DNA from 4 places in the Pseudomonas sp. MDT2-39-1 genome. Region 1 is predicted to be linked to each of the others. Evidence: predicted binding sites of a transcription regulator. Region 1 holds the regulator's gene; each other region holds the start of a gene.
What was found. The regulator FliA, encoded in region 1, starts transcription of late flagellar genes. The targets are predictions, from matches to a motif close to CTAAAGTTTNNNNNNNNNNNGCCGNTAA.
Positions count from the first base shown of each region.

Region 2: the regulator FliA is predicted to act here: its motif matches at 5,878-5,905, upstream of motA (flagellar motor stator protein MotA).
Region 3: the regulator FliA is predicted to act here: its motif matches at 2,993-3,020, upstream of ACYZTM_RS17305 (methyl-accepting chemotaxis protein).
Region 4: the regulator FliA is predicted to act here: its motif matches at 2,372-2,399, upstream of ACYZTM_RS17695 (methyl-accepting chemotaxis protein).

Region 1 is NZ_CM142716.1:5,054,967-5,062,770, reverse strand. It holds gene ACYZTM_RS23695 (chemotaxis protein CheA) at 1-260, opposite strand, end outside; gene ACYZTM_RS23690 (protein phosphatase CheZ) at 314-1,102, opposite strand; gene ACYZTM_RS23685 (chemotaxis response regulator CheY) at 1,125-1,496, opposite strand; gene fliA (RNA polymerase sigma factor FliA) at 1,664-2,404, opposite strand; gene fleN (flagellar synthesis regulator FleN) at 2,401-3,231, opposite strand; gene flhF (flagellar biosynthesis protein FlhF) at 3,348-4,682, opposite strand; gene flhA (flagellar biosynthesis protein FlhA) at 4,694-6,823, opposite strand; gene ACYZTM_RS23660 (hypothetical protein) at 7,089-7,754, opposite strand.
Region 2 is NZ_CM142716.1:3,816,203-3,824,006, forward strand. It holds gene ACYZTM_RS18025 (molecular chaperone) at 97-1,875, opposite strand; gene ACYZTM_RS18030 (lectin OAA family protein) at 2,072-2,473, shown strand; gene asd (archaetidylserine decarboxylase) at 2,531-3,391, opposite strand; gene ACYZTM_RS18040 (rhodanese-like domain-containing protein) at 3,410-4,225, opposite strand; gene ACYZTM_RS18045 (HDOD domain-containing protein) at 4,269-5,807, opposite strand; gene motA (flagellar motor stator protein MotA) at 5,974-6,825, shown strand; gene motB (flagellar motor protein MotB) at 6,829-7,804, shown strand, end outside.
Region 3 is NZ_CM142716.1:3,641,799-3,649,602, reverse strand. It holds gene hisI (phosphoribosyl-AMP cyclohydrolase) at 1-217, shown strand, start outside; gene ACYZTM_RS17330 (phosphoribosyl-ATP diphosphatase) at 210-542, shown strand; gene ACYZTM_RS17325 (twin-arginine translocase TatA/TatE family subunit) at 568-846, shown strand; gene tatB (Sec-independent protein translocase protein TatB) at 857-1,300, shown strand; gene tatC (twin-arginine translocase subunit TatC) at 1,297-2,091, shown strand; gene ACYZTM_RS17310 (16S rRNA (uracil(1498)-N(3))-methyltransferase) at 2,088-2,795, shown strand; gene ACYZTM_RS17305 (methyl-accepting chemotaxis protein) at 3,061-4,977, shown strand; gene ACYZTM_RS17300 (amino acid ABC transporter ATP-binding protein) at 5,341-6,075, opposite strand; gene ACYZTM_RS17295 (amino acid ABC transporter permease) at 6,068-7,027, opposite strand; gene ACYZTM_RS17290 (transporter substrate-binding domain-containing protein) at 7,165-7,804, opposite strand, start outside.
Region 4 is NZ_CM142716.1:3,726,333-3,734,136, forward strand. It holds gene ACYZTM_RS17690 (potassium/proton antiporter) at 1-355, opposite strand, end outside; gene ACYZTM_RS17695 (methyl-accepting chemotaxis protein) at 691-2,316, opposite strand; gene ACYZTM_RS17700 (hypothetical protein) at 2,703-2,933, shown strand; gene ACYZTM_RS17705 (cell division protein ZapA) at 2,930-3,232, shown strand; partial or broken gene ACYZTM_RS17710 (HAMP domain-containing protein) at 3,378-4,421, shown strand; gene ACYZTM_RS17715 (methyl-accepting chemotaxis protein) at 4,554-5,285, shown strand; gene ACYZTM_RS17720 (IS256 family transposase) at 5,423-6,679, opposite strand; gene ACYZTM_RS17725 (acyl-CoA dehydrogenase) at 6,795-7,804, opposite strand, start outside.

The DNA.
Region 1 (7,804 bases):
TCCGAGTCGACGCGACGTTCACCCTTGCGCAGGATGTCGAACACGTTCTCGGCGATGTGACAGCACTCCACCAGCTCGTTGAGCTGGAGGAAGCCGGCGCCCCCTTTTACAGTGTGAAAACCGCGAAAAATTGCATTGAGCAAGTCCGCATCATCCGGTCGGCTTTCAAGCTCGACCAGCTGTTCGGACAGTTGCTCTAGAATCTCGCCGGCCTCAACCAGGAAATCCTGAAGGATCTCTTCATCGGCGCCGAAGCTCATTAAGGGGGTGCTCCTGAGGTCTAAAAACCTAAAAAACCTAAAATGCTAAAACTCTAAAATCCTAGGCTGGATAACAAATCGTCCACATCGTCCTGACCGGACACAACGTCTTCTCTTTTATCGGCATGAATCTGCGGACCTTCACCCTGAGAGAGATGTTTTTGCGGATCTTTTTCAGCGAGCATCGCATCACGGTCATGTTCGATACCCGCAAAGCGGTCTACCTGACTGGCCATGAGCACGAGCTTGAGCAGGTTGCTTTCAACTTCGGTGACCAATTGGGTCACGCGCTTGATCACCTGACCGGTGAGGTCCTGGTAATCCTGGGCCAGCAGAATGTCGTTGAGGTTGCTCGACACCGTGCGATTGTCTTCGCTGCTGCGCGTCAGGAAACCGTCGACGCGCCGGGCCAGTTCGCGGAACTCTTCAGCCCCGACTTCGCGACGCATGAACCGCCCCCAATCCGCGCTCAACGCCTGGGCTTCTTCGCTCAGGCTGTTGACCAGCGGCGTGGAATTCTCCACCAGGTCCATGGTGCGGTTGGCAGCGGCCTCGGTCAGCTTGACCACATACCCCAGGCGCTCGGTGGCGTCCGTGATCTGCGACACTTCCTCGGCTTGCGGCATGTTCGGGTCAATCTGGAAATTGACGATCGCGCTATGCAGCTCGCGAGTGAGCTTGCCCACTTCCTGATACAGGCCGCGGTCACGGGTCTGATTGAGCTCATGGATAAGTTGCACAGCGTCGCCGAACCTGCCTTTTTCAAGGCTTTCGACCAGTTCGACCGCGTGTTTTTTCAGGGTCGATTCAAAATCGCCCAGTGAAGATTCTTTATGCTCCATAGCTCCCCCGTGGCGCAGTGGATCAACCGATGCGTTCGAAAATCTTCTCGATTTTTTCTTTCAACGCCTGGGCCGTGAATGGTTTGACCACATAGCCGTTAACACCGGCCTGGGCCGCTTCGATGATCTGCTCGCGCTTGGCTTCAGCGGTCACCATCAACACCGGTAGGTGCTTGAGCTTTTCATCGGCGCGCACGTGGCGCAGCAGATCGATACCGGTCATGCCAGGCATGTTCCAGTCCGTTACCAGAAAGTCGATGCTCCCGCTGTTGAGAACCGGAATGGCTGTAATGCCATCGTCGGCCTCGACCGTGTTGGTGAACCCAAGGTCACGCAACAGGTTTTTTATGATCCGCCGCATCGTTGAGAAGTCATCAACGATGAGGATTTTCATGTTCTTGTCCAATTCGACCTCCAAGCAGTCTTAAACGCGCCCAGCACCTGGACGCGCCATTTCAATCAATCCGGCAATGCACTCGATGTCTGTATGGAGCACAACAGATCGCGACCGGTGCAGTTCAACACCACACCGGCCTCGTTCGCAGTGTCCCCACACTGCCCTCAGCGCGCTCGCCACTCCCCCAAACGCCCCCGCAAACGGGCCGCGCACTGGCTGTGTAACTGGCTGACCCGAGACTCGCTGACCCCCAGGACCTCACCGATTTCCTTGAGGTTCAGCTCTTCGTCGTAGTACAGCGCCAACACCAGTCGCTCACGCTCCGGCAAATTGGCAATCGCGTCCGCCAGCGCTGCCTGGAAGCGTTCATCTTCCAGATCGCGTGACGGCTCCAGATGTGCACTCGCGCCATCCTCGTGCAGCCCTTCGTGTTCGCCGTCCTGCAACAGATCGTCGAAACTGAATAACCGGCTGCCCAGGGTGTCGTTCAAAATCCCGTAATAATCGTCGAGACTCAATTGGAGTTCGGCCGCAACCTCATGATCTTTAGCGTCACGACCGGTTTTAGCTTCAATCGAGCGAATGGCGTCGCTGACCATGCGGGTATTGCGGTGAACCGAACGTGGCGCCCAGTCCCCCTTGCGTACTTCATCGAGCATCGCGCCGCGGATTCGAATGCCCGCGTACGTCTCGAAACTCGCGCCTTTGCTGGCGTCATATTTGGTCGATACTTCAAGCAGGCCGATCATCCCGGCCTGGATCAGGTCTTCAACCTGAACACTGGCCGGCAGACGGGCCAGCAAGTGGTAAGCAATGCGTTTGACCAGTGGCGCGTAACGCTCGATCAGCTCGTACTGCGCGTCACGTGCCGACTTCTTGTAGAGGTTGTAACCGCTGGCTGTCATAACACCGGTCCTGCCGTTTGTTGCACGAGGCGCTCGACGAAAAACTCCAGGTGCCCACGCGGGTTGGCAGGCAACGGCCAGGTATCGACCTTCTGTGCAATGGCCTTGAACGCCAGGGAGCACTTGGAGCGCGGAAAGGCTTCATAGACGGCGCGCTGCTTCTGCACCGCTTTACGCACGCTTTCGTCATAAGGCACCGCGCCGACGTATTGTAAGGCGACGTCGAGGAAGCGGTCCGTGACCTTGGTCAACTTGGCGAACAGGTTGCGACCTTCCTGCGGGCTCTGGGCCATGTTGGCCAGGACGCGGAAGCGGTTCATGCCGTAATCGCGGTTCAGCAGTTTGATCAGCGCGTAGGCATCCGTGATCGAGGTCGGCTCGTCACACACCACCAGCAAGACTTCTTGCGCTGCGCGAACGAAACTGACTACCGAGTCACCAATACCCGCAGCGGTGTCGATCACCAAGACGTCGAGGTTGTCGCCGATATCGCTGAACGCCTGGATCAGGCCAGCGTGTTGAGCCGGGCTCAGATGAACCATGCTCTGCGTGCCGGACGCGGCCGGGACGATGCGAATACCGCCGGGGCCCTGCAACAGAACGTCGCGCAGCTCACAGCGGCCTTCGATCACGTCGGCCAGGGTACGTTTGGGTGTCAGCCCCAACAGGACGTCGACGTTCGCCAGCCCCAGATCAGCGTCCAGCAGCATGACGCGCCGGCCGAGCTCAGCTAGAGCCAGGGACAAGTTCACTGACACGTTAGTCTTCCCGACGCCACCTTTGCCGCCGGTCACCGCGATCACCTGTACGGGATGCATGCTGCCCATGTTATTTCTTTACCTTGTCTTGCATAGACGGAGGCCACATTACTGGCTGCGCGCTCATAAACTGAACAATGCATGGCAGACCATCGATGTAGGTACAAAAACTGTTCATTAGTACCTCAGCCAACCTGCTTGGTCGGGCTGTGGTAAATATCAGCGAACATGTCAGCCATGGCTTCTTCGCTGGGTTCTTCTTGCATTTGCACGCTTACGGCGCGACTGACCAACTGATGACGACGCGGCAGATGCAAATCATCCGGAATCCGCGGGCCATCGGTCAGGTAGGCCACCGGTAATTCATGACTGATGGCCAGGCTTAACACCTCGCCCAGGCATGCCGTTTCATCCAGTTTAGTCAGGATGCAGCCAGCGAGACCGCAGCGTTTGTAACTGTGATAAGCGGCCGTTAGGACCTGTTTCTGGCTGGTGGTTGCCAACACCAGATAATTTTTTGACTTGATGCCACGTCCGGCCAGGCTTTCGAGCTGCATGCGCAGTGCCGGATCGCTGGCCTGAAGACCCGCGGTATCGATCAGCACCACGCGTTTGCGCAGCAAGGGATCCAGCGCCTGCACCAGCGATTGCCCCGGATCGACGTGAGTTACCGACACGTTGAGGATCCGGCCCAGAGTCTTGAGTTGCTCCTGAGCACCAATACGGTAGCTGTCCATGCTCACCAGCGCGATGTTTTGCGCGCCATATTTCAGAACGTAGCGGGCCGCGAGCTTGGCCAGAGTGGTGGTCTTGCCCATGCCGGCAGGGCCGACCATGGCAATCACGCCGCCCTCTTCCAGTGGCTCGACTTCCGGTGTGGCGATCATCCGCGCCAAGTGCGCCAGCAACATACGCCAGGCCTGACGGGGTTCTTCAATGTCGGTAATCATCGCCAGCAAGTCGCGGGACAACGGGCCGGACAGGCCGATGCGTTGCAGGCGACGCCAGAGGTTGGCCTGGGCCGGACGGCTGCCTTGCAGCTGATTCCAGGCCAGGGAGCCGAGTTGCACTTCCATCAGTTCGCGCAGGCTGTTGAGTTCGAAACGCATCGAGTCGAATGCACGCGGGTCCACACCGCCAGCGGCTGGCGCAGGGGCTGGAGCGGAGCGACGAGGTTCGGCATACGTCGGCTCGATCAGCGGCTCGGCGGCGGTCAACGGCAGGCCGGCGAATAACTGGCGATTGGTGGTCTTGTCGCCTTCGGTTTCGCCTTCGCCACGCAAGCTCAATTCGGCCTGGGCGGTGACAATCCGCGACTGGGTCTTGCGCAGCTCGTCCTCGAGTTCCATGTTCGGAACACGCGGGGCCAGCGCAGACAATTTGTAATCCAGGGCAGCCGTCAGCTCGACACCACCGGCAATCCGGCGATTGCCAATAATGGCGGCATCAGCGCCCAGCTCATCACGAACCAGTTTCATGGCCTGACGCATATCGGCGGCGAAAAAACGCTTAACTTGCATAAACCACTACCTCAGCCGTTGGGCCCTACTGTCGCAACGATGGTCACTTGCTTGTTGTCAGGAATTTCCTGGTAAGCCAACACATGCAAACCCGGGACTGCCAGTCGGCCGAATCGCGAAAGCATCGCGCGAACCGGACCGGCCACCAGCAGAATCACCGGTTGACCTTGCATTTCCTGACGCTGCGCCGCATCGATCAACGAGCGTTGCAGTTTCTCAGCCATGCTTGGCTCCAGCAGAACGCCCTCTTCCGAGCCTTGTCCTGCCTTCTGAAGACTATTGAGCAATATCTGTTCCAACCTTGGCTCCAGAGTGATAACTGGTAGCTCGGAGTCAGTCCCTACAATGCTTTGGACGATTGCGCGGGATACGCCGACGCGCACGGCGGCCACCAACGCGGCAGTATCTTGACTCTTGGCGGCATTGTTGGCGATGGCCTCGGCAATGCTGCGGATGTCCCGTACTGGCACCTGTTCGGCCAGCAAAGCCTGCAAAACTTTCAGCAGCTGCGACAGAGACACCACACCCGGCACCAGCTCTTCGGCCAGTTTCGGTGAGCTTTTGGCCAGCAATTGCATGAGTTGCTGGACTTCTTCGTGACCGATCAGTTCGCTGGAGTGCTTGTACAGAATCTGGTTCAAGTGGGTGGCCACGACCGTACTGGCATCGACCACGGTGTAACCGAGGGATTGCGCCTGGGCACGCTGGCTGATTTCGATCCAGACCGCCTCCAGACCGAAAGCCGGATCTTTGGCGGTAATGCCGTTGAGCGTCCCGTAGACCTGCCCCGGATTGATCGCCAGTTCGCGATCCGGGTAAATCTCCGCTTCGGCCAGGATCACCCCCATCAGGGTCAGGCGATAGGCACTCGGTGCCAGGTCGAGGTTGTCACGGATATGCACAGTCGGCATCAGGAAGCCCAGATCTTGCGACAGCTTCTTGCGCACACCCTTGATCCGCGCCAGCAACTGACCGCCCTGGTTGCGGTCCACCAGCGGAATCAGCCGGTATCCGACTTCCAGGCCGATCATGTCGATCGGGGTCACGTCGTCCCAGCCCAGCTCCTTGGTTTCCTGGGCGCGAGCCGGGGATGGCAGCAGCTCCTGTTGACGCTTGACCTCTTGCAGGGCTTGAACCTTGACCACGTTCTGCTTCTTCCAGAACAGGTACGCACCGCCGGCCGCCACGGCCGCCATGCTGAGAAAGGAGAAGTGCGGCATGCCGGGCACCAGGCCCATGACCGCCATAATACCCGCCGCCACTGCCAACGCTTTCGGCGAGGCGAACATCTGGCGATTGATCTGTTTTCCCATCTCTTCCGACCCGGACGCACGAGTCACCATGATCGCCGCCGCTGTCGATAACAACAGTGATGGCAATTGCGCCACCAAACCGTCACCGATGGTCAACAGCGCATAAACCCTGCCGGCATCGCCGAAGCTCATGCCGTGCTGGAAGATACCGACGGCCATGCCGCCGATCAGGTTAATGAACAGAATCAGCAAGCCGGCAATGGCGTCGCCGCGAACGAACTTGCTGGCACCGTCCATCGAACCGTAGAACTCGGCTTCCTGGGCCACTTCCATCCGGCGCATTTTGGCTTGGTTCTGATCGATCAGGCCGGCGTTCAAGTCGGCGTCGATTGCCATTTGTTTACCGGGCATCGCATCGAGGGTGAAGCGCGCGCTCACCTCGGAAATCCGCCCGGCACCCTTGGTCACTACAACGAAGTTGATGATCATCAAAATCGCGAAGACCACGATACCGACCACGTAGTTACCGCCGATCACCACTTCGCCGAAGGCCTGGATCACCTTGCCGGCTGAGGCGTGACCGTCCTGACCGTGGAGCATCACCACCCGCGTGGAGGCCACGTTCAACGCCAGCCGCAGTAGCGTCGCCACCAATAGAATGGTCGGAAACACCGCGAAATCCAGCGGTCGCAAGGCATAGACGCAGACCAGCAACACCACGATCGACAAAGCGATGTTGAAGGTGAAGAACACATCCAACAGGAACGGTGGGATCGGCAACATCATCATCGCCAGCATGACCAGCAGCAGCAACGGCACACCCAGATTGCCCCGACTTAAGTCGGCAACGTTTGTGCGGGCAGTGTTGAGTAACTGAGAGCGATCCACCGGTTTTCCCCGTTCCTTAAAGCAAACTTTTGACGCCTGAAGCAGGCGCAGGGCGGCTACTGCAAGAAACCTTCCAACTTTTGCAGAGATGGGGAATAGAGGGCTTTATTGAGGATTTGTAGCAGCTGCCGAGCTTGCGAGGCTGCGTCCGGCTGCGCAGCAGCCGTTAAACCGTTGCGAGGAATGCGGTCGAGCATGACTCCGTCTCGAACGCAGCCTCGCGAGCTCGGCAGTTGCTACGCGTTTAAAGCACCAGAAATATGGATCAACCCGCTGTCAGAATTTGCTCTTTGAGAATCGCGCCAAACCCAAGCTTGCCCCCAATCATGTAACGCGTGCCTTTGTGCATTTCCAGCCCGTCTTGATTGACCAACTCCTCTTGGGCATATCCAAGCACCACCACAGTGGCAGGGGCGACTGCTGTGGCAGGGCCCACAAACTCGCCTTTCAAAAGATTCAGCGCCCATTCAAAAGGAATGATCGGCAGATCTTTTACAACGATCGGACGCTTGTCTTCCCAACGAAAATCCATCCGGGCAGTGATGTGTAGCTGATCAGCGATGATTTCGAATTGAGGCTTGGCATATCGCCGCTCCAGCCCACCCGTTGACCATTGACTCATGTAGTACCCTGGACTCCTGAAAACATTAAACAGCGCTTCTTTGTCACGGATATTTCCCGCAGCATCGAAAAAATAATTGTAGGAGTAGTGATAAGCGAAACTGGTCAGCTCAGGCCGGATAGCGTTGATCGGATTATTCAAATAGCCCGGAATGTATAGGCTGGACATTTGCTCGAAGTTCGTGAAATCCAGGCTCATTTTGAAAGTAACGGTGTACCCGATCGCCCGCTCGGCCGGATTTTCTTGCAGCCTGCCCGAGACAAACTCCAACTCCATACCCTGCAGTTTTCGATATAGACGCTCTGTCATGATGGTTCCCTCTAAAACTGACGCAAACACCCATCCTTGGCGCTCCAATC
Region 2 (7,804 bases), 1.2 Mb from region 1:
AGGTTTGGTGTCGTACACCTATCGCGCGAACGACGCAGAACCTGTAGGAGCGAGGCTTGCCCGCGAAAGGGGCGCCACGGTCTTACAGATTCACCCTCAAAGCAACTTCCACAACGAATCAAAATCCTCCTCAACGCCGCTCACTGCGGCGTTGTCGTTTCTGGCCGCCTCCAGCGAGCGATAAGCAAACTGATTAAAACTGTTGGTACTCGCCACCCGTCGATCCAGCCCGGCGCGGCGCTCCTGGCCGTTGGTGTTGATCAGCACTTTGCTGCCTTCCTGAAAGGGCAGGCGCGGTGCGAGCAACGTAGCGGGCAGGTCGATGGCGCTGATTTCCGGCAGCAACAGGCCACGCAAATATTGACTGTGGTCGTCCCGCGTTCGCACCAGTTGCAGCCCGCACGGCTCGGCGTAAGGCGCGACCTGTTCGATCCCCATTTGCGTACCACCGCCACGTACCTGACGAATCCAGCGCACCACTGCAATACTCCAGCCCTGATTGGCGGAGTCCTCGATTCCGACCATTTCACCAGCTTGTAGCTCGGCCGGCACTGCGCCAGGCCATGCAAGGCAATAGCCGCCGGGGCTGTGATTGATGACCGGCAGGGCGTATGTCGGAAAATGCCGATTGCTATCAGCCGCCTCGTGGCCGTCGTTGTTCTGAAGTTGCGGGTATTCAATCTCTTCGTAGGGCAGCAAGGCATCGGCGCTGCCGTGGGGAGCGGTGTCGAACGCCTGGCCCCATTGGTCGCTCTCCCGGCCTGCCGGGGACGTTGCCGAAAACTGCGCTAGGCGGGTGCCGGGGTTTTTCAGAATATCGCTGAACGAACGTTGCCCGCCCAGATAGAAGTGCAGCGCGCTCATGCCCACGCACAGGGTCAGCGTGCCTTGGCCAGCGGTGCGTTGAAAACTGCGCTCGGCAGCCTGGCCCCACGCGGCGTGCAGGTGTTGCAGTGTATCCAGGCTGAGCCCGGTCGGTACCGGCAGCGGCGGAGTGCCGATATTGCCTTGCAAATGCGCTTCGATGGCGGCGACCAGTGGCTGCGGATCAATCCCCAGCAAACCGGCCTGCTGCTCGGCCCTGAACTTCGAACGGTAGCGCGGACCGGTGTCGAGGTCCGGCGCGACGGCAAACAATCCGTCAGCAGGTTGGCCGGATTGCAACTTGATCCATTGGCTCCAGGGCTCCAGCACCTCGGCGAGCCGTGCAATCTGATTCTGGCGCAGTTGATTGCAGCGGGAAGCGCCCAGCAGCAGGGCCGTCACGTAAGTCTGTTCGATGCTCAGGGTTTTCGTCTGGCTGGCCAGTTCATCGCGCAGGCTCAGATGCTGGAGTTTGTGTGCGCAGGCGATCCGATACAGCTGATGCAGCTCCAGCCACAGGCCTTCCGGCACCGGGCAATACAACTGAGTAGAGCGAATCAGCGGGCCGTTCAGGCAATGGATCGCCCGCTGCAGCGCCTGGGTCAGCAGAGGGGCTCGATCCTTGCTGAAGCGCGGGGTGATGCGCACGACGATCTGTTTGTAGCCAATCGCCAGGTGACTTTGCAGTGCCTGGCAAAGGTTGGCGATCTTGCGCGAACGCTCGTCGAGCACAATCGCTTGATGCAGGAAATGCCGTTCCAGGTGTTTGCAGACGTAATACACCTCGGGGCGCAACAGTTCGAGCAGTTGCAGGCGATTGTCGCTGGGGGTGAGCAGTTGGTTGAGTTCGCTCAAGCCTTGATAGAGCAAGCGGGCGGTTTCGCCGATGTTGGCTTTGGGCAGGTTGGCGATCCAGCGCTTGAGGTCGCGTGGCGTCGGTTCACAGAACGACAGGCGCAGTTGCGTCGGGATCGGTGCACGTAGCAGCAGGTGGGGACTGGTCTCATTCATGCCGTGGAAAACTCCAACCGGGAAATGGGCGTGAATGACCTGACTGTAGCACCTACGGATGTCTACCGTTTGTCTGTCAGCCGAGTGCTGCTCGGGTGTACTACTAATCTGACACACGTGCGACTGGATACGCACAGTCGTACGGCCTGCTGCCTACGCAGGGCAGGTCTCTTGTAACTTCAAGGAGATGAGGTTCATGTCTAAATACGTAGTGGCAAATCAATGGGGCGGCAGTTCGGCACCCTGGCATCCGGGCGGAGACTGGGTGTTAGGCGCGCGGGATAACCAGAACGTGGTCGCGATCGAGATCAAATCGGGCGATGGCGGGAAGAGCTTCACCGGCACCATGACTTACGCGGGTGAAGGTCCCATTGGCTTCAAGGCTCAACGCACGGGCCAGAACCAGTACAACGTGGAAAATCAGTGGGGCGGCAACGACGCTCCATGGCATCCGGGTGGCAAGTGGGTCATCGGCGGCCGTGATAATCAGAACGTTGTGGCGTTGAGCTTCACCTCCAATGACGGAGGGAAAAACCTCAGTGGCACCAATACCTACGCCAACGAGGGGCCGATCGGCTTTCGTGGACAGATAGAGTAACGGCGCTACCGAAATGTCCGCCCCTTCGAAGACGTTCGACGGGGCGGATCAGCCAAATCAGGCGTTTGGCAGGCCCATGCCCTGGCCCATCTGTACCGGAGAACCGGCCGCCAACTCTTCAGCCCATTTCACTTGATCCGGCCCGAACAGCACGACAGCGGTCGAACCCAGCTTGAAGCGACCCAGTTCCGCACCTTTTTCCAGATGGATCGGCGCACGGGCGGCTTCGTCGTAACGGAAGGTTTTCAGCTCGCGTTTCGGCGGCGTCACCAGCCCGGCCCACACGGTTTCAATCGAGGCCACGATCATCGCGCCCACCAGCACCACGGCCATCGGCCCGCGCTCGGTGTCGAAAATGCACGCCACACGCTCGTTGCGGGCAAACAGTTCCGGCACGTTTTCGGCGGTGGTCTGGTTGACCGAGAAAATCCGGCCCGGGATGTAGACCATCTCGCGCAGGGTGCCAGCCAGAGGCATGTGCACGCGGTGGTAGTCTTTCGGCGACAGGTAAATCGTCGCGAAATCGCCACCCATGAACGGCGCAGCATTCGCGGCATCACCGCCCAGCAATTCCAGCACGCTGAAGCTGTGCCCCTTGGCCTGGAACACGCGACCGTGTTCGATCGGGCCGAGTTGGCTGACCGCACCGTCGGCCGGGCTGAGGATCGCGCCCGGAGTTTCATCGAGCGGGCGAGCGCCGTCTTTCAGTGCTCGGGTGAAGAATGCGTTGAAGTGCTCGTAAGCCGTCAGGTCTTCGACCAGCGCCTGGGACATGTCCACCTGATAACGCTTGGCGAACCAGGCGGTAAAGGCGTTCTTGAACCAGCGCACGCGGCATTCGGCAATGCAGCCGGCCAGTCGCGAGAGCAAGTGGTGAGGCAGCAGGTATTGGCTGAGGATAAACAAACGCTTATTCATTAACTGTCCTTAAAAACCTTAAATCTCTACGGGCGTATCGGGGTGGTTGCCCCATTCGCCCCAGGAGCCGGCGTAGCCTTTGACCCGCGGATAACCGAGGGATTTGGCCACCAGATAAGTGAAGCCAGAGCGATGGTGAGTCTGGCAGTGGGTGATGATTTCTTTGTCTTTGGTGATGCCGAGTTGGTCGAGAATCTGCGGCATGTCCGTGCGGATGCGCAAGTTGCGCGACTTATCCATGCCGGCCGTCCATTCGAAATTCACCGCGCCGGGAATGTGCCCGGCCTTGGCTGCCAGGACCTTCTCGCCGGAATACTCCAGCGGGCCGCGCGCGTCCCATACCGCCAGGTCGGCGGCGCCGAGACGGCTTTGCAGGTACTCGCGGGTGGCGGTGGGTTCGTCGTGCAGGGTCAGCGCAACCGGGCCGCCAACGTGGGCCGGGATCTGGATCGACATGGGCATGCCTTCTGCCAGCCACGCCGTCAGGCCACCGTCTATATAGTGGTAATTGCGGTGGCCGATGACATCGAGCAGCCAGATAAAGCGCCCGGCCCAACCGCCACCTTCGTCGTCGTACACCACGTAGACCGCATCGGGGTTGTGTCCCAGCTCACCGAACAACGCTTCGAGCGCCGCTTGCGGCGGCATCAGCCCCGGCGCAGGTGCCTGACCGAGTTGCGTTCGTTTGGGGTCGACAAAGCGCGCGCCGGGAATATGCCCTTCGGCATAGCGGGCGCTGCTGGTCAGGTCCACCAGAATCAGTTCGCGGGACTCGAGACGCGGGAGCAAGTCGCTCGGCTCGATGACCAGCGCCAAGCCAGAGAAGTCAGACATGTGAGGTCTCCAGAGCACAAAGGGGAGGATTGTAGCGCAGCATTCATTGACCGCGCTGGCTAAAGCTATGGAGTGCCTTTTCAATGCACTGCGCGGTTTTACCGAAAGCTTGCACGGTGATTTCCGAAAATGGCCCGCCGCCCTGATCCGCTACAACGACCATGATCACCCGGCCATTATTGACCAGTGAGCGCAGCAGCAAATGTTCGCCGCGAAATTGCGCGCGCAGGTTGGCAGGTAACAGGGCCGTGAACTGGGCGTTGTTGGCCGGGGTTAATCGCACTTGGGCCTGTTGCGAGAGCAGACGCTGCAGCACGGTGCTCTGGCTGACCGCCAGGTTCAGGCCTGCCGCTTCTTTCTCCAGCCCGGCCGTTTGATGCGCACGCAAATTGGCGTGGGTGCGGTCGGCCATCAAAATCATCACTCGACGCATGCCGCACGCGACCAGCGCGTCCCGGGCAGAGGTGGTCAAGTGCATCGCATTGGTGAAGCGGCTCGGCTCGACCAGCAATTCGGCACATTGTTTACGCCACGCCATCAGGTCTTCGGTGGTCGGCGCTGGCGCCGGCAGCAAACCTGCGTGAATGCGATTCACGCCCGATGGCCAGATCAGCGATATAGCGGGGTGCCAGAGGTCCGGCATGGCGTGCTGGTGCGCGCTGTTGACGGCCTGTTGATGCAATTGCTGCTGCACGTCGTTCATCGGCATTTGCAGGTAAAGGCTGGTCAGGTATTGCCAGCGCTCGCTGTGCGGACTGTCCCAGGCTTGTTGCGCCGACAGGGCCAGACCATTGGCCAGCAGCACGGTATTGGCCGGCTGATTGAGCCAGCGACGCAGGGTCGGATCGTCATCGAGACGGTTTTGCTGGCGCAAAGGGTGCTCGCTGTCGCGGGCGATGCGCAGGACTTTGACCAGTTCTCGCTGCTCGTTGAGTAGCAGTCGATAACCTTGCTGCACCCAGATCGGCAGACGCCAGATGTCCACCAGTGCCTGACAGATGTCCAGCAGGCGAACGCCGAACAATTGCTTTTCGACTTTGCGCGCTGACTCGCCTTTATAAATGACCCGCAGCTCCCACTCTTCGAGCAACTGCGGATGAGTCAACGCCATCGGCCACAGCGGCGAGAGAAACAGCAGGCTGCCCCAGTGGATGTCCTGCCAGAGCCGCGCTAGGCGACCGGCGAAAAAGCCGTTGGCCTGTTGGGTCGCATGCTGGCTGATCAACTGCAACTGACGCAACGCCACTGGTATGTGTGATTGGGGTTCGGCTGGCAACCGGGCGAGCAATTCTTCGGTGCGTTTCAACCCGAGGCGATTGATGGCCACCTCAAGGTTTTCAGCCGGTTCGGTCATGCTGCCGTGGGTGTGGCGATTGGCTTCGCGAATCACGCTCAAGGCCAGGGCCGGGCTGTCTTGCAACAGTTCGGCAATGTCGCGAAGTGAACTGCGGTTATCGGCGAGGGCCTTGCAGACACGGTCGTGACTGGCTTGCGGAACGGGCAGGCGCACGCCATCGAGCAGCTTGACCCAGCCTTCGAGAGTGGTCGGTTTTGGAATTGGAACGTTCGTTTCGTTAGCCATGGTTGGACGCGATCATCGTCTGCATTACCTATGCCCGGAGCGGGCCAAATTGGCTTTTCGCCTGAACTGGCTATAGTCTGGCGCAGTTTTGCCGATAAGTAGAAGAAGAGATTTTTTAACTTCCGAATATGACCTTGAACCCGACTCAGTAAGTGCTCTCCTACCTATGGCTAAAATTATCGGCATCATCGTCGTATTCGCGAGCGTGCTCGGCGGATACGTGCTTTCCCACGGCAAAATTGCCGCCCTCATCCAGCCTTTTGAGGTGATGATTATCGGTGGCGCGGCCCTTGGCGCATTCCTGCAGGCCAACCCCGGTTACATGACGATGCACGTGCTCAAGAAATCCTTGGGCATGTTCAGTTCGCGCTTCAGCCACACGTTCTATCTGGAAGTGCTGGGCCTGGTCTACGAGATCCTCAACAAGAGCCGCCGCGAAGGCATGATGGCCATCGAAGGCGACATCGAAGATGCCGCTGCGAGCCCGATTTTTGCCAAGTACCCGGTCGTGCTCAAAGATGAACGCATGACCGCGTTCATCTGCGATTACCTGCGCATCATGTCCTCCGGCAACATGGCTCCCCATGAGCTTGAAGGCCTGTTCGACATGGAACTTTACAGCCTCAAGGAAGACCTCGAGCATCCGTCCCACGCGGTGAATGGTATTGCCGACGCCATGCCCGGTTTCGGTATCGTCGCGGCGGTACTCGGTATCGTGGTGACCATGGCTTCCCTGGGTGAGGGCGACCAGGCCTCAATCGGTCTGCACGTGGGCGCGGCACTCGTCGGTACCTTCTTCGGTATTCTCGCGGCATACGGCTTCTTCGGCCCATTGGCCACTTCCCTGGCCCACGATGCCAAGGAAGAACTGAACGTCTACGAAGCCATCAAGGCCTCGCTGGTCGCTTCTGCTTCCGGCATGCCGCCGTCGCTGGCGGTAGAGTTCGGCCGCAAGGTGCTGTACCCGGCGCACCGTCCTAGCTTTGCTGAGCTGGAACAAGCGGTTCGCGGTCGCTAAGTCATGGAAAATAACCAGCCGATAATCATCAAGCGCGTCAAGCGCATCGCCGGCGGGCATCACGGGGGCGCCTGGAAAATCGCCTTCGCGGACTTCGCGACGGCGATGATGGCGTTCTTCCTGGTGCTGTGGCTGCTGTCCACCGCAACACCGGAACAGAAGATCGCCATCGCCGGTTACTTCAAGGACCCGGTCGGCTTTACCGAAAGCGGCACGCCGTACATCATTGACTTGGGCGGCTCGCCGACCCTGGCGCCGGAGAACACCCTCAACCCCGAGGTGAAATCTCAGCCGCAGCCAGACAAGGTGACTATCGACACCGAGCAGGTTGAAGGCATGGCCGAGCAGGTCGAGAAGGAGCGTCTCGAGCTGTTGCTGCAAGAACTGCAGAACAAAGTCGAAGAGAACCCGCAACTCAAGAAATTTAAAGACCAGATCCTGTTCGAGATCACGCCGGACGGTTTGCGCATCCAGATCGTGGACGCCGAAAACCGGCCGATGTTCGACTCCGGCAGTGCTCGTCTGAAGCCGTACTTCGAAGACATCCTGCTGGCCATGGCCGACACCATCAAAGCGGTGCCGAACAAGATCAGCATCAGCGGCCACACCGATGCCAAACCGTACACGGGCACCGGTGACTTTGGTAACTGGGAGCTCTCGGCCAACCGTGCCAACGCTGCGCGTCGTGCGCTGATCGCCGGCAGCTATCCGGATGCGCAGGTGGCGCGGGTCGTCGGTTATGCCTCGTCGGCGTTGTTCGATCGCGAGAACCCGTTCAATCCGGTCAATCGCCGTATCGACATCGTGGTGCTGACCAAGAAAGCCCAGCGCGCCATCGAAGGTTCGCAAGGTGCGGAACCGGCTCCAGAGCCGACGCAAGGGCAGGGTGGCCCGGGCGAAGTGCCCGCCACACCGGCCGACCCGAACGCGTTGCCGGCGGATAAAGAACCGTTGCCGGCACACGAACTTCGCGAGCGCT
Region 3 (7,804 bases), 1.4 Mb from region 1:
CGAAGAGTCCGGCCACGTGCAAACACTGCATGAGATGCGCCTGGACTGTGACGCCGACGTGATCATCCTGATGGTCGAGCAGATCGGCGATATCGCCTGCCATACCGGCCGTCAGAGCTGCTTCTACCGCGTCTTCGAGAACGGCGACTGGAAAACCGTCGACCCGGTTCTGAAAGACCCGCACGCTATCTATTCCGCAGGACACACCCATGAGTGACACTCTGACCCGTCTGGCCGAGGTGCTGGAAGAGCGCAAAGGCGCCGCCGCCGACAGCTCGTATGTCGCCAGCCTGTACCACAAGGGCTTGAACAAGATTCTGGAAAAAGTCGGCGAAGAGTCGGTCGAAACCATTATTGCCGCCAAGGATGCCGCCATCAGCGGTGACTGCAGCGATGTGATCTACGAGACCGCCGATTTGTGGTTCCACAGCATGGTCATGCTCGCCCAACTGGGACAGCATCCGCAGGCTGTGCTCGATGAACTGGACCGTCGTTTCGGTCTGTCCGGACACGCCGAGAAAGCCTCGCGCCCGTCCGCCTGAACAACTATTAGAGAGGAGCAGCAACATGGGCATTTTTGACTGGAAACACTGGATCGTCATCCTGGTTGTTGTCGTTTTGGTGTTCGGCACCAAGAAACTGAAAAACCTCGGCACTGACGTGGGCGAATCGATCAAGGGCTTCAAGAAAGCCATGAACGACGACGAAAAACCGGCTGATCCGACTGTTACCCCGGCACAACCGGTGCCACCGGTTCAGCCACAGACCACGCAGTCCGTGAACCAGCCGCACACCATCGACGTGCAGGCGCAAAAGGTCGAAGAGCCGATCCGCAAAGACGTGTGAGCACTGACTAATGTTTGGTATCAGCTTCTCTGAACTGCTGCTCGTCGGCCTCGTCGCCCTGCTGGTGCTGGGTCCCGAGCGTCTGCCGGGTGCTGCGCGCACCGCCGGCCTGTGGGTCGGTCGTCTGAAGCGCAGCTTCAACGCGATCAAACAGGAAGTTGAACGTGAAATCGGTGCCGACGAGATTCGTCGGCAACTGCACAACGAGCACATTCTGTCGCTGGAGCAGGAGGCGCGGAAGATTTTCACGCCGACACAGCAGGAAGCCACACCGGTTCAGCCGGTTGAGCCGGTCGCGGAGCAGACGATTCATGCTCCTGCCGCCGTGCCTGCACCGGCGGCCACAGAGCCTGCGCCCGTCGTTGCAGCGCCACCGGTTGAACCTGCCACGCCTGCGGCTGCGCCTGTTGCGCCGGCCCCTCATGACCCAACACTGGCGCCGCGAGCCCCATGAGCGATCTTCCTGAAAATGACCAGCACATGCCGCTGGTTTCGCACCTCACCGAGTTGCGTACCCGCCTGCTGCGCTGTGTAGCGGCGATCTTCATTATCTTCGCCGGGTTGTTCGCCTTCACCCAGCAGATCTACACCTTCGTCTCGACGCCGCTTCGCCAGTATCTGCCCGTGGGCGCGACGATGATCGCCACTGACGTGTCGTCGCCGTTCCTGACACCGTTAAAGCTGACCATGATGGTGTCGCTGTTCCTGGCGATCCCGGTGATCCTGCATCAGATCTGGGGCTTCATCGCGCCGGGTCTGTACAAGCATGAAAAACGCATCGCCGTGCCTTTGCTGGTATCGAGCATCATGCTGTTCTACGCCGGCATGGCCTTCGCCTATTACCTGGTGTTCCCGCTGATCTTCAAATTCTTCGCCGCCGCCACCCCGGCCGGCGTGGAAATGATGACCGACATCAGCAGCTACCTCGACTTCGTCATGACGCTGTTCTTCGCCTTCGGCGTGGCGTTCGAGATCCCGGTGGCCGTGGTGCTGCTGGTGTGGATCGGCGTGGTCGACGTCAAATACCTGAAGAAAATCCGCCCGTACGTGATCATCGGCTGCTTCGTGGTCGGCATGATCCTGACGCCGCCGGACATCTTCTCGCAGACGCTGTTGGCGGTACCGATGTGGCTGTTGTTCGAGATCGGCATCCTGTTCGGCGGCCTGATCAGCAAGCGCGGCGAACATCCCGACGACCAGCCGGCTGACGACCACAACGACCAGCCGCCAGCGACCCAGCCGTGAACCTGCTGCTCCTCGAAGAGGCCGACTTCATTGCGGCCGACCGGGTGATCCTGCGGGATCGCCGGCTGACTCACATGCAGGAAGTTCATCGATCCGTGGTCGGCGACAGTTTGCGGGTCGGGCGTATCGGTGGGCTGATGGGCTCGGCCGAGTTGCTGCGTCTGGACGCCGATGAAGCCGAATTGCGCGTCACGCTCGACCAGCCGCCACCGGCCAAGCTGCCACTGACGCTGGTGCTGGCCCTGCCACGGCCGAAAATGCTGCGCAGGGTGTTTCAGACCGTGGCGGCCATGGGTGTGCCACGAATCATTCTGGTGAACAGCTATCGCGTCGAGAAGAGCTTCTGGCAGACGCCGTTTCTGGAGCCAGAGGCGATTCGCGAGCAACTGATCCTCGGCCTGGAACAGGCCCGGGACAGCGTACTGCCGGAAATCGTCATCGAGAAACGCTTCAAGCCGTTCGTCGAAGACCGTCTGCCGGCCGTTACCGAAGGCACTCTCGGCCTCGTCGGCCACCCTGGTAACTACCCGCCCTGCCCCCGGGGTCTGGACGAACCGGTAACCCTGGCCATCGGCCCCGAAGGCGGCTGGATCCCTTACGAAATCGACCTGCTGGCCAAGTCCGGTCTGCAACCGGTACAACTCGGCGAACGCATCTTACGCGTCGAAACCGCCGTCACTGCGTTGCTCGCCCGCCTCTTTTAAGGTCAAACACGGTCCACTGTGGCGAGGGGGCTTGTCGGAACGCCGCATCGCCCCGTTTGGGCGCTAAGCGGCCACCGCTTTTTCCTGCAAAACCGTATCTGCCTATTTGCGACTGCTTCGCAGCCGAACGGGGCGGTGCGGCGGTCCGACAAGTCCCCTCGCCACAGGTATTTACTCGCCTGAACATTGCGTTGCGCCTACAGATTAGTCGTCGCCTGCCGATACAGTTCCCATAAAACCAATGAGTGTCCGAGGGAGTAGCAGCATGTACCGTTGGCTAGCCGAGAATCTGGGAAACGTAAGCGTCAATCGCAAACTGGGGATCGGCTTCGGTCTGGTGCTGCTGCTAACCTTGCTGATCACCTTTACAGGCTGGACCGGCCTGACGGGCGTGATGAGCCGTGGTGACAAGCTCGGGTTCATCGCCAGTCTCAATGACCTGACCAAAGACCTGCGCCTGGCCCGCATGGACTACGACATGCGCCGCGGAGAACAAGGCCCGGCCGCCGTCAACGACCTGCTGAGCCGACTCGACGCCGGCCTGCAAACCGCGCGCAAATTGATCGAACAGCCTTCTGACGTGGCGATGATCGAGCAGCAACTCGCCGCCGTCGGCCAGTACAAGCAAGCCTTCATCGCGATGACCCAGGCCGGCGCCACCCGCGAAGACGCCCGCAGCAAACTGGGCGCGACCGCCGACAACGCAGTGGCCCGCGTCGCCGAGGTCGAAAAATCCATGCTGCAAGGCGACAGCGTCGCCGATTTCAACAGTGTGATCGACCTGAGCAAGCTGATTCAGCAGGCCCGCTTCCAGGTTCGCGGCTACACCTACAGCGGCAAGACCGAGGCCGAGCAACCGGCGCTGGACGCCATCGACAACGCCCTGAAGAACCTCGAAAGCCTGCCGTCCAAACTGCCGGAGCAGCACATCGCCAACCTGCAACAGGCCACCGATTCGCTCAAAGCCTACCGCGCCGCCGTCAGCCAGTTCCGCGACTCCCAGGTTGCCAGCGCCGCCGCCCTCAAACGCATGGCCGAGCAAGGCGAGATCCTGCTCGACGTCAGCAAAAAACTCACCGTTTCGCAAACCATCGTCCGGGACACCGACGCTGCGCACGCCAAGAACCTGCTGCTGATGGCCACCGTTCTGGCCGTGGCGTTTGGCTTGCTGGCGGCATGGGCAATCACTCGCCAGATCGTGGTTCCGTTGAACCAGACCCTCAAAGTGGCCGAGCGCGTGGCCGCTGGCGATCTTACGCAAAACCTTGTTTCCGAGCGTCGCGACGAATTGGGCCAGCTCCAGCGCGCCATGCAGAGCATGACCCTGGGCCTGCGCGAACTGATCGGTGGCATCAGCGATGGCGTCACGCAAATCGCCAGCGCCGCCGAAGAGTTGTCGGCCGTGACCGAGCAGACCAGCGCCGGGGTCAACAGCCAGAAGGTCGAGACCGACCAGGTGGCGACCGCAATGAACGAAATGACCGCCACCGTGCAGGAAGTCGCGCGTAACGCCGAAGAAGCCTCTGAAGCCGCCGTTGCCGCCGATCAACAGGCTCGCGAAGGCGACAAAGTGGTCGGCGAAGCCATCGCCCAGATCGAGCGCCTGGCCCTCGAAGTCGGTAATTCCACCGCGGCCATGGGCGATCTCAAACGCGAGAGCGACAAAATCGGCAGCGTGCTCGACGTGATCAAATCCGTGGCCCAACAAACCAACCTGTTGGCACTCAACGCTGCGATTGAGGCCGCCCGTGCCGGTGAAGCCGGACGCGGTTTCGCGGTGGTCGCCGACGAAGTCCGCAGCCTGGCCCAGCGCACCCAGAAGTCCACCGAGGAAATCGAAGAGCTGATCGTCGGCCTGCAAACCGGCACCCAGCAAGTGGCAACCATCATGGACAACAGCCGCAGCCTGACCGACAGCAGCGTCGAACTGACCCGCCGCGCCGGCAGCTCGCTGGAAAGCATCACCCGCACCGTGTCGGCGATTCAGTCGATGAACCAGCAGATCGCTGCGGCGGCCGAGCAGCAAACCGCGGTGGCCGAGGAGATCAACCGTAGCGTGCTGAACGTGCGCGACGTGTCTGAGCAGACCTCGGCAGCCAGTGAAGAGACCGCGGCCTCCAGCGTTGAACTGGCACGGTTGGGGACGCATCTTCAGATGCTGGTTGGGCGGTTCAAGGTTTGAAACCGAGGTGATGCTTTCGCGGGCAAGCCTCGCTCCTACAGTAATGCTGTTCACTTAAGACAATCATCAGTCGAGCGAGAACCTGTGGCGAGGGGATTCAGCGAAACGTCGCACCGCCCCGTTCGGCTGCGAAGCGGCCCCCTGCGCCCGTTCAGACAGACCGAGTTGTGTGGATTTACGACTGCTTCGCAGCCGAACGGGGCGGTGCGACGTTTCGATGAATCCCCTCGCCACAAATGAGTGCCCGCGCTTAAGTGAACAGCATTACGCTCCTACAGGGCTTTGTGTACCGCTCGATTGAGCCACGACACAATACCGTAGGAGCGAGGCTTGCCCGCGAAGGCGTCAGGACAGGCGCTGAAGTCAGAGAACCTGGCGCAAGAAGGCCTGCGCCCGCGGATCCTTCGGCGCATCGAAGAACTCGGCCGGCGAGGCATCTTCCAGCAATTTTCCGTGATCGAAGAACAGCACCCGATCCGCCACTTCCCGCGCAAACCCCATTTCGTGGGTGACGCAGACCATGGTCATGCCTTCCACGGCCAGGGTTTTCATCACGTCCAGCACTTCGCCGACCATTTCCGGATCAAGCGCCGAGGTCGGTTCGTCGAACAGCATGACCTTGGGTTCCATGGCCAATGCCCGGGCGATGGCGACACGCTGTTGCTGACCGCCGGACAGGCGCGACGGGTACTCGTTGGCCTTCTGCGCAATTCCAACCTTCTCCAGCAATGCCAACGCCTTGGCCTCGCGTTCTTTCTTTCCGCGCTTGCGCACGACTTTCTGGGCCAGACAGAGGTTTTCCAGCACGGTCATGTGCGGGAACAGGTTGAAATGCTGGAACACCATGCCGACTTCGCGGCGGTAGGCATTCACGTCGGTTTTCGGGTCGGCCAGTTGCAGGCCGTCGATGCTCACCGAACCGGAATCGAATTCTTCCAGGCCGTTGAGGCAACGCAGGAAGGTCGACTTGCCGGAACCGGACGGGCCGATCACCACCAGCACTTCGCCCTTGGCCACGTGCGTGGTGACGTTATCCACCGCGCGCACCACCTGGCCACGGGTGTCGAAGACTTTTACCAGATCGCGGACTTCAATCACTTTGTGCGAGCCTCCGCTCAAGCCGGCTGGCGATTTTCGACAGCGGCAGGTTGATCAACAAGTACAGACCGGCCACGCAGAACAGGATTTCGAACGGCGAGAACGAGGTGGTGATGACTTCCCGGCCGCTTTTCAGTAGCTCGGTAATCGCGATCACCGACACCAGCGAGGTGTCCTTTACCAGACTGATGAACTGCCCGGCCAGGGGCGGCAAAACGCGTTTCAAGGCTTGCGGCAGCACCACATGGCGCATCGACTGGCCAGCGCTCAAGCCCAGGGAGCGCGCGGCTTCGTTCTGGCCTCGGGCGATCGACTGCACGCCGGAGCGGATGATTTCCGCAACATAGGCCCCCGTGAACAGCGACAGCGCGGCGATCCCGGCAAATTCCCGCGACAGGTTCATCACGGTGCCGATGAAGAAGTAGAAAATGAAAATCTGCACCAGCAATGGCGTACCGCGCACCAGTTCGACGTATATCGTCGACAGATCACGCAGGGTCGGGTTGTTCGACAGACGGCACAGGCCGGTAGCCAGACCGATCAGCAAGCCGAGCACGCCCGACACCACGGACAGCCACAAGGTGGTCCAAAGACCCCACATCAGCGGTCCGGCAGCCCAATGACGAGTCACGCCAATCACGTCGCCTTCGGCCACATCATCGCCCTGGGCGACTTGCAGGCTGTTGTCGTCGACGATCAGATGCTGCTCGGCACCGGCGTCGTTGCGCAGGGTCACTTCAGCCTGGTCGCCCTTGCGCACCAGTTCGCTGACGGTGGAGATGTCGGCGGCGCGCTGGGATTCTTCGGCGTGGTAGGCGAAGTACTGCGGCACGCGGTTCCAGCGCCATTCGTAGGACATCAGCGAGGTGGCGTAATACAAAGCGCCGGCCAGGCCGATCAGCACCAGCACGGTCAACACGTGCCAGGGCCATTGGGCTTTTTTCTGTTTCATTGAGTCTGAAGGTTCCGAATTCTGTGTCGCTAGGAAAGCCGTCTTCGCGGGCAAGCCTCGCGCCTACATTGGAATGCCTTCCCCTGTAGGAGTGAGCCTGCTCGCGATTGAAGCGACGCGGTCAGTCTGACCGCCGCTTATTCCATGTCCTTCTGCCAAGCGGTGTCTTTGAACCACTTGTCATGGATGCGATCGTAGGTGCCGTCTTTGTGGATCTGGTGCAGGAAGTTGTTGATGAAGTTGATGCTGTCGTAATCACCCTTCTTCAGGCCGAAAGCCAGAGGCTCATAGGTGAACGGCTTGTCGAGGAACACCAGTTTGCCGGCGCCGACCTTGTTCACGGCCACGACGTTGTACGGCGCGTCGTAGATGAAGGCGTCGGCCTTGCCGTTGACCACGTCGAGCACGGCTTCCTGCTCGTTGTCGTAGCCGTGGTACTTGGCTTTGGAGATCAGCTTCTTGGCGACCATCTCTCCGGTGGTGCCGAGCTTGGAGGTGATGCGGTAGTCGGCGGTGTTCAAGTCTTTATAGGACTTGATGGTGCCTTCCAGTTCCTTGCGGATCAGCAGGGTCTGACCCACCACGATGAACGGTTCGCTGAAGTTCAGGCGCAGGTTGCGCTCCTGGGTCAGCGTCATGCCGCTGCCGATCATGTCGAACTTGTCAGTCAGCAGGGCCGGAATGATGCCGTCGTAACCGGTGGACACCAGCTCCAGCTTGACGCCCATGGCCTTGGTCATGGCCTTGAGGATATCGACTTCGAAACCGATGATCTCG
Region 4 (7,804 bases), 1.3 Mb from region 1:
TGACGTTCAGGTTGAATAGCCAGGCAGCGACGAAACCGGTCAGTGCGGTCGTGATCAACACCCCGACCGTGGCCAGCGACAGCGCGGGCCAAAGCGCTACGCGGAAACTCGAGACTCGGGTGCGCAAGCCGCCATCGAGCAGGATCACCGCGAGTGCGAGGTTGCCTACCAGATAAGCCGTTGGGTAGTTATCAAATATAATGCCGCCGCCGTCGACGCCAGCGGCCATGCCCACCGCCAGGATGATCACCAGAATCGGGATGCCGAGGCGGGAAGAAAGTGAGCTCACCAGAATGCTCGCACCTACCAGCAACGCGCCGATCAAGAACAGGCTGTTGATGGTCGTCGCATTCAAAGGCAGTACTCCAGAAAGCTGAAAGGCGGGCACAAACTGACCATGCAGTCTGCGTGCCAGCGATTCTAACCTGTTGAAATGTGATGCTGTCAAAAAGCTTTTATAGAATTCTGACAACATCTACAGAGCCGGTTGAAATCACCGTGGCGAGGGTTTTATCTGTGGCGAGGGGATTTATCCCCGTTCGGCGGCGACGCCGTCGCAAGGCCTGTTTGCGGGGTATGCCTGGAAGAACGCAGGGGGCCGCTTCGCAGTCCAGCGGGGATAAATCCCCTCGCCACAGAAGATCCCTTCACCACAGATAAATCGCCTGGCCACAGAGTTGGGGGGACTCTTTAGAGGCTAAACCGCCCAACCATGTTGTTCAGGTCCAGCGCCAATCGCGACAATTCATTGCTCGCCGCACTCGTCTGATTCGCCCCGGTCGCCGATTGAACCGACAAATCACGAATGTTCACCAGGTTGCGATCCACTTCACGGGCGACCTGCGCCTGTTCTTCCGCCGCACTGGCGATCACCAGGTTGCGCTCGTTGATCTCGACGATGGCGCTGTTGATCGTGTCCAGCGACAGACCTGCACCGCGAGCGATGTTCAAGGTCGATTCGGCGCGTTCGGTGCTGTTACGCATCGAATCCACCGCGTGTTCGGTACCGCTCTGGATGCTGCCAATCATGCGTTCGATTTCGCTGGTCGACTGCTGAGTGCGATGCGCCAGTGCACGAACCTCATCCGCCACCACCGCGAAACCACGCCCGGCTTCACCGGCACGCGCAGCTTCGATCGCTGCGTTCAATGCCAGCAGGTTGGTCTGGTCAGCCAGGCCGCGTATCACGTCCAGCACCTTGCCGATGTCACGGGATTCATTGGCCAGATCGCCAATCAAGGTCGCGGTGCTCTGCACATCGGCGCTCATGCGTTCAATGGCGCTGACGGTTTCCTGCACCAAGTCACGACCGTCACCGGCCGAGGTGGTGGCGTTTTTCGAGGCTTCGGAAGTGCTGACGGCATTGCGTGCGACTTCTTCCACGGCGCTGGTCATTTCATTGACCGCGGTGGCGGCCTGTTCGATTTCGTTGTTCTGTTGGGTCAGGCCACGGGCGCTTTCGTCGGTGACACTGTTCAACTCTTCCGCAGCGGACGCCAATTGCGTGGCCGAACCGGAAATTCGTTGCAGGGTGTCGCGCAGCTTGTCCTGCATCTTCGACATGGCCAGCAGCAAGCGGCCGGCTTCGTCTTCGCCATCAACGGTGATCGGGCGAGTCAGGTTGCCCTCGGCGATTTCTTCGGCAGCGCTCAGGGCATTGGCGATCGGCTTGGTGATGCTGTTGGTCAGCAGCCAGGCGAACAGCACGGTCAGCCCGGAGGCGATCACCAGCAGGGTGACGACCAGGTTGAACGCCGAGGAATACTGATCAGCTGCCTGCTGGTTAAGGTCGACCGCTTGTTGGTTGTTGATCAGCATCAGGCGGTTGAGCACGGCGTTGACGGCTTCAGAGTTGTTCAGCAGATCGGTGTTAAGCAAGGTGCGCAGTTCTTCCATCTGATTGTTGCGCGACAGGCTCTTCATCCGGTCTTCAAGCTGACGATACTGGCCAAGCAACTGCACGTACTGGTCGTAAGCCGCACGCTCGTCAGGGCTGGAGATGAACTTTTCATACTCAGTCTGAGCGGCACGGATCTGTTGATTGCGCTGGTCGAACAGCTCGATGGTCTTTTGCTGAACGTCCGGTTCGCGGTTGGTCAACAGGCGATAGGACAGGACCCGCAGACGCAGCGTCAGTTGGGTGAACTCATCCAGCGCCTTGATGCTCGGCACGCTGCTCTGGACGATGTTCTCGCCTGCGCCGCGAATCTTGCTCATCTGGTTCAGGGCAAACACACCCAAAACCAGCATCAAACCGCCAATCAGGGCGAAACCGAGGAACGCCCGCGGTGCGATATTCATATTACGAAGGGACATGCTGTTTACCAAAGTGAGCGCACCCGTGCGGCGCTGAAGCTGACGTATGAGTGACTTATCGGTCATGCGACTAAAGTCTTGAGCGCCTGCGCGTTTTTGTCGCAGAAAGGCTGTTTTCTGTAGGAGCGAAGCTTGCTCGCGAAAAATATCCAGGCAGCGGGTTCATCCAGACAGCCCGCGTAATCGTTAACGTCCTTCGCGAGCAAGCTTCGCTCCTACAAAATCGGGCGACGAAGTGAAGGAACCAGATTCGCCAATCACAGTCTTTAGAGCTCGCGAGGACGGTCACCCGCCAGGAAAATCAAGGGCTGCGCCTGAATAACCCTGGCATCCGTGGTGACTTTTCTTTATCGTACGCGCCCTTTGAAAATGCTTGGAAAATCAAAATGTTGGAAGCATCCCTTAGCCAATTGGAACAGCTGGTCAACGACCTGGTGCAACAGAACCAGACGCTGCTCGGCACTAACCAGACCCTGAGTGCAGAACTGGCCCAGGCCAAGGATGAAAGCGAAAGCCTGCAGCTGAGCCTGATGGAACAGGAAGAGAAACAAGGCGCCACCGCGGCTCGCATCCAGGCCCTGGTTGAGCGCGTCAGCGCCGGCCCGGTCAGCGCATGAATCACGGCGCCGCAGGGGTAAAAGTCGTCTCGATCCTGGGGGAGGACTATTCGATCAAGGCGCCGGCCGGGGAAGAGCAAACCCTGCTGGACGCCGCGATGATGTTGAAAGCTGCCTTGGCCGACACCAAAAGGAAGTACCCGACGCTGATCGGTGACCGCTTGCTGGTGCTGGCCGCGATGAATCTGTGTTCCCAGCAGATCGAAATGCAAAAACAGCACCAGCAGGAACTCGACCGTTACCAAGAGCAAGTCAGCGCCACGGTTGAAGTGATCTCCAAGACGATCAATCAGGCCTGATCGGCTTTGCGCACAACCAAAGAATAGATTGTCGGTTTAGTTGTATACAATCGGCACGGCTGTTGCAGTGTTTCAGCCTCTTATTCTTTGGGGGTGTTCCATGCAGTTCTGGCGACGCAGTATTCAATGGCAGTTGATCCTCAGTATGGGCACTGCCCTGCTGGTCAGCATCCTGATCGTGGTTGGCATTTATACCCTCGTGGTCAACCGTCTCGCCCAGAGCTATCTGGTCGAACAGGCACTGCCGTCGAGCATCAAAGCGATGCGCAACGACATCGAACGAATCCTCGTCCAACCCCTCACCGCCGCCAAGGACATCGCCAGCAACAGCATGGTGCGCGACTGGTTGGCCGGGGGTGAAAGCAGTACCCAGACCGCTGCGTTCGTGCAGTATCTGGAAGGCATCCGCGCTGAACACAAGGCGTTCACCGCGCTAATCGTCGGCACGGCTTCAAACCATTACTTCACTGAAAAAGGCCTGGACCGGACCCTCAGTCGTTCCAACCCCAAAGACACCTGGTTCTACGCATTCCTCGACAGCAACCAGCCGCGCACCCTCAATATCGACAATGACACCGCGACCGGAGAACTGGCGCTGTTCATCGACCTCAAAGTCGAGCAGGCCGGCAAAGTCGTGGGCGTTGCCGGGCTTGGCCTGAGCATGAAAGAGCTGTCGGAGTTGATCCACAACTTCAACTTCGGTGAGCGCGGCAAGGTCTATCTCGTGCGTTCCGACGGTTTGATCCAGGTTCATCCCGAGGCGCAATTCAGTGGTAAACGCACGTTGGCCGAGCAAATCGGTGCCGCGGCGGCGCAAACGGTCATGGGTCAGCTCTCTACCTCCAAAGCGTCCGCCATCAGCAGCGGTTTTACCCGCGAAGGCGAAGATTTTCTGGCATTGAGCCTGCCATTGCGGGATCTGGGCTGGACCCTGGTGGCCGAAGTGCCACAGTCGCAGATCTACGCCGAAGCCCGTCGCGCCATGTGGATGAGCAGCGGCATTGGCCTGGCGGTGGCACTGGTGTGTCTGATGTTGGTGGTCTTGCTGGCCCGTGGGTTGGTGCGGCCGATCCGTCAGGTAACAGCCGCGCTGGTAGCCATCGGTAGCGGTGGGGGAGATTTGACCCACCGGTTAGATTCCAGCCGCGCCGATGAGCTGGGTGACCTGGCGCGCGGCTTCAATCGATTCCTCGACAGTCAGCGCGAAATGATTGGCGATGTGCTGACCACGAGCGAGAGATTGCGCACCGCCGTCGGGCAGGTAGCGCGGGTGGTGGATAACACTGCGGAACGTTCTGGTCGTCAGCAGGAAATGACCGACATGGTTGCCACGGCAGTCCACGAAATGGGCCTGACGGTGCAGGAAATCGCCCAGAACGCGGGCAATGCCGCCGTCGCTTCGCAGAATGCTCGCGATGAAGCCATGCAGGCACGGGAAGTGGTCGGTGGTTCGATCCGGCATATAGAAAGCATGTCCGATGAAATCGGCATCGCGGCGGGCGCCGTGGGCGAGCTGGCCAATCAGGTGGCGTCGATTGATCAGGTGTTGGCGGTGATTCGAGGGATCTCCGAGCAGACCAATTTACTGGCACTGAACGCGGCCATCGAAGCCGCGCGGGCCGGCGACATGGGACGTGGTTTTGCAGTGGTGGCGGATGAAGTGCGGACATTGGCGCGGCGGACTCAGGCGTCCACCGACGAGATTCAGCAGATGATCGGCAGCCTCAAGCAGGGCGCTGAGAATGCCGTTTCCTCCATGCATTCCGGGCAAGCAGCGACGGGCACCGGCGTCGAGTCGAGCCAGCGCACCGGAGCGTCACTGACAGCGATTACCGGGCAGGTCGAGCGCATCAGCGACATGAACCATCAGGTGGCGACGGCCACGGAAGAGCAGTCGGCGGTGACGGAAGAGATCAATCGCAATGTGCAGGGGATTTCGGATTTGGCTCGGGCGACGGCGGGTGAAGTCAGGGCTTGCAGAGAGGATTGTAAGACTTTGCAGCGGTTGGCGGATGATTTGGCGCGGCAGATGGGCAGTTTCAAATTGAGTTGATGTGTTGTCGGTGCGGGCCTCTTCGCGAGCAAGCCCGCTCCCACATTTGATTTCTGGTGTCCACAAATTATGTGTTCACCGCAGATCAAGTGTGGGAGCGGGAGGGTGTCCCTGATTTTGTGTAAACGGGATTTCTATTAAACCGTTAACAGCCGATCTTCAAACTGGATACTGAAGCGATTCAAAGCCGCTTTCCAGTCCCGGATCGGCATTGTCCACTTTTTGCTGATGTTGTTCAGCGCCAGATAAAACAGCTTCATCACCGCCTCGTCGGTCGGAAATGACGCACGCGTTTTGATCACTTTACGCAGACTCATGTTGATCGATTCGATGGCATTGGTGGTGTAGATCACCTTGCGAATTTCGGCTGGATAGTCAAAAAACGGAATCACCCGAGCCCAGTTTCGTCGCCATGACAGGCTGATCGATTGGTACTCGGCGTCCCATTTGGCTTCAAATTCGCAGAGCCGTTGCTCAGCCAGCTCGGCGGTGGCCGAGGTGTAAATCAGCTTGAGGTCAGCCGCGACTTCCTTCTGCCGTTTCCACGATACGAAGTTCAAACTGTTGCGCACCATGTGCACGATGCACAGCTGAACGACGGCTTTTGGGTAAACCGTTTCAATCGCCTCAGGGAAGCCTTTGAGGCCGTCCACGCAGGCGATGAAGATGTCCTGCACGCCCCGATTCTTGAGTTCGGTCACCACTTGCAGCCAGAATTTTGCGCCTTCGGTTTGAGCGATCCACAAGCCCAGCACCTCTTTGTGACCCGCCATGTTGACGCCGATGGCCAGATAAACCGCCTTGTTGCGCACGGCGCCGGCATCGCGCACTTTGACGTGAATGCAGTCCAGATAGAGGATCGGGTACAGCGCGTCCAGCGGCCGCGCCTGCCAGAGTTTGACCTCATCACTCACCGCGTCGGTAATCGCCGAGATCAGGCTGGGAGAGACCTCGGTGCCGTACATTTCCTGCAAGTGCGCCTGAATTTCTCTGACACTCAAACCGCGAGCGTACAGCGAGATGACTTTGTCATCGAAGCCCGTCCAGCGGGTTTGATGCTTGGCCACCAACTGCGGCTCGAAGGACGCCTGCCGGTCGCGAGGGATGTCGAGCGGCAGTTCGCCGAAGTCGCCCTTCAGGGTTTTACCGCTGTGACCGTTGCGCGCATTGGCGGCGGTGTTGGTGATCGTCGCGCTTTTGTCGTGCCCCAGGTGTTCGGTCATCTCGGCTTCAAGGGCCCGCTCGACCAGCATCTTGGTGAGCTGTTTGAGCAGGCCGTTTTCGCCGATGAGATCTTCGGGCTTTTTGTAATTGGCCAACAGACTGTCGGCCAGTTTAACCAGCTCAGGATCAGGCTTGACTCGTTTGGCTCGCTTGGGTTTTGACTCGGTCATTGGATTTCCTTGGGGTAGGCAGTCTCCTGCCAAATGACCGTTTACACAAAACTAATTACACCCTCGGGAGCGGGCTTGCTCGCGAAAGGATTGCAGCAGCACCACAAGGCTTTGGTTAAAACCACTCATCCTGCATGTTCAAACAAACATCATCCCGCGCCTCAAGAATCGCCAGCTCATGGTGGCAACCCGGCACTTCCCACGTCAGGAAATACCGCGCCGCCTGCAGCTTGCCTTTATAGAAGCTCGCATCAGCCGCATTACCCTTGGCCAACCCTTCCTCGGCGCGAATCGCCTGTTCCAGCCAGCGCCAGCCAATCACCGTGTGCCCGAACACCTTCAGGTACAGCGCCGAGTTCGCCAGGCTGCTGTTGACCTTGCCTTGCCCCAGATCCGTCAGCAAACCAATCGTCACTGTTTGCAGGCGTGCCACCAGTTTCTCCAGCGGTTCACGCAGCGCGGTCAACGACTCATGCGCCTGCGCTCGCTCAGCAGTGTCGGCGATCAGTCGAATCAGTTGCTTGAGCCCAGAACCACCGTTCTGCGCCAGTTTACGTCCCAGCAAGTCCAGCGACTGAATGCCATGAGTGCCTTCATGAATCGGGTTCAAACGGTTGTCGCGGTAGTACTGCTCCACCGGATATTCGCGGGTGTAACCGTGGCCGCCAAGAATCTGGATCGCCAGTTCATTGGCCTTCAGGCAAAACTCCGACGGCCAGGATTTGACGATCGGTGTCAGCAAATCCAGCAGCTCTTGGGCCTGTTTGCGCTCGGCTTCAGTCTCAAGGGTCGTGGTGTCATCGAATAACCGTGCCGCGTACAGCCCAAGATCGAACGAGCCTTCGACGTAGGCTTTCTGGGTCAGCAACATGCGTTTGACGTCGGCGTGCTGAATGATCGCCACCGGCGCAGTGTTCGGGTCCTTGCTGTCCGGCACGCGACCCTGCGGACGCTCGCGGGCGTACTCCAGGGAATACAGATAACCGGCGTAACCGAGCATCACCGCGCCCATGCCGACGCCGATCCGCGCTTCGTTCATCATCTGGAACATGTAGCTCAGGCCGTGGTGCGGTTTGCCCACAAGGTAGCCGACACACTCGCCGTTATCGCCGAAGTTCAGCGCGG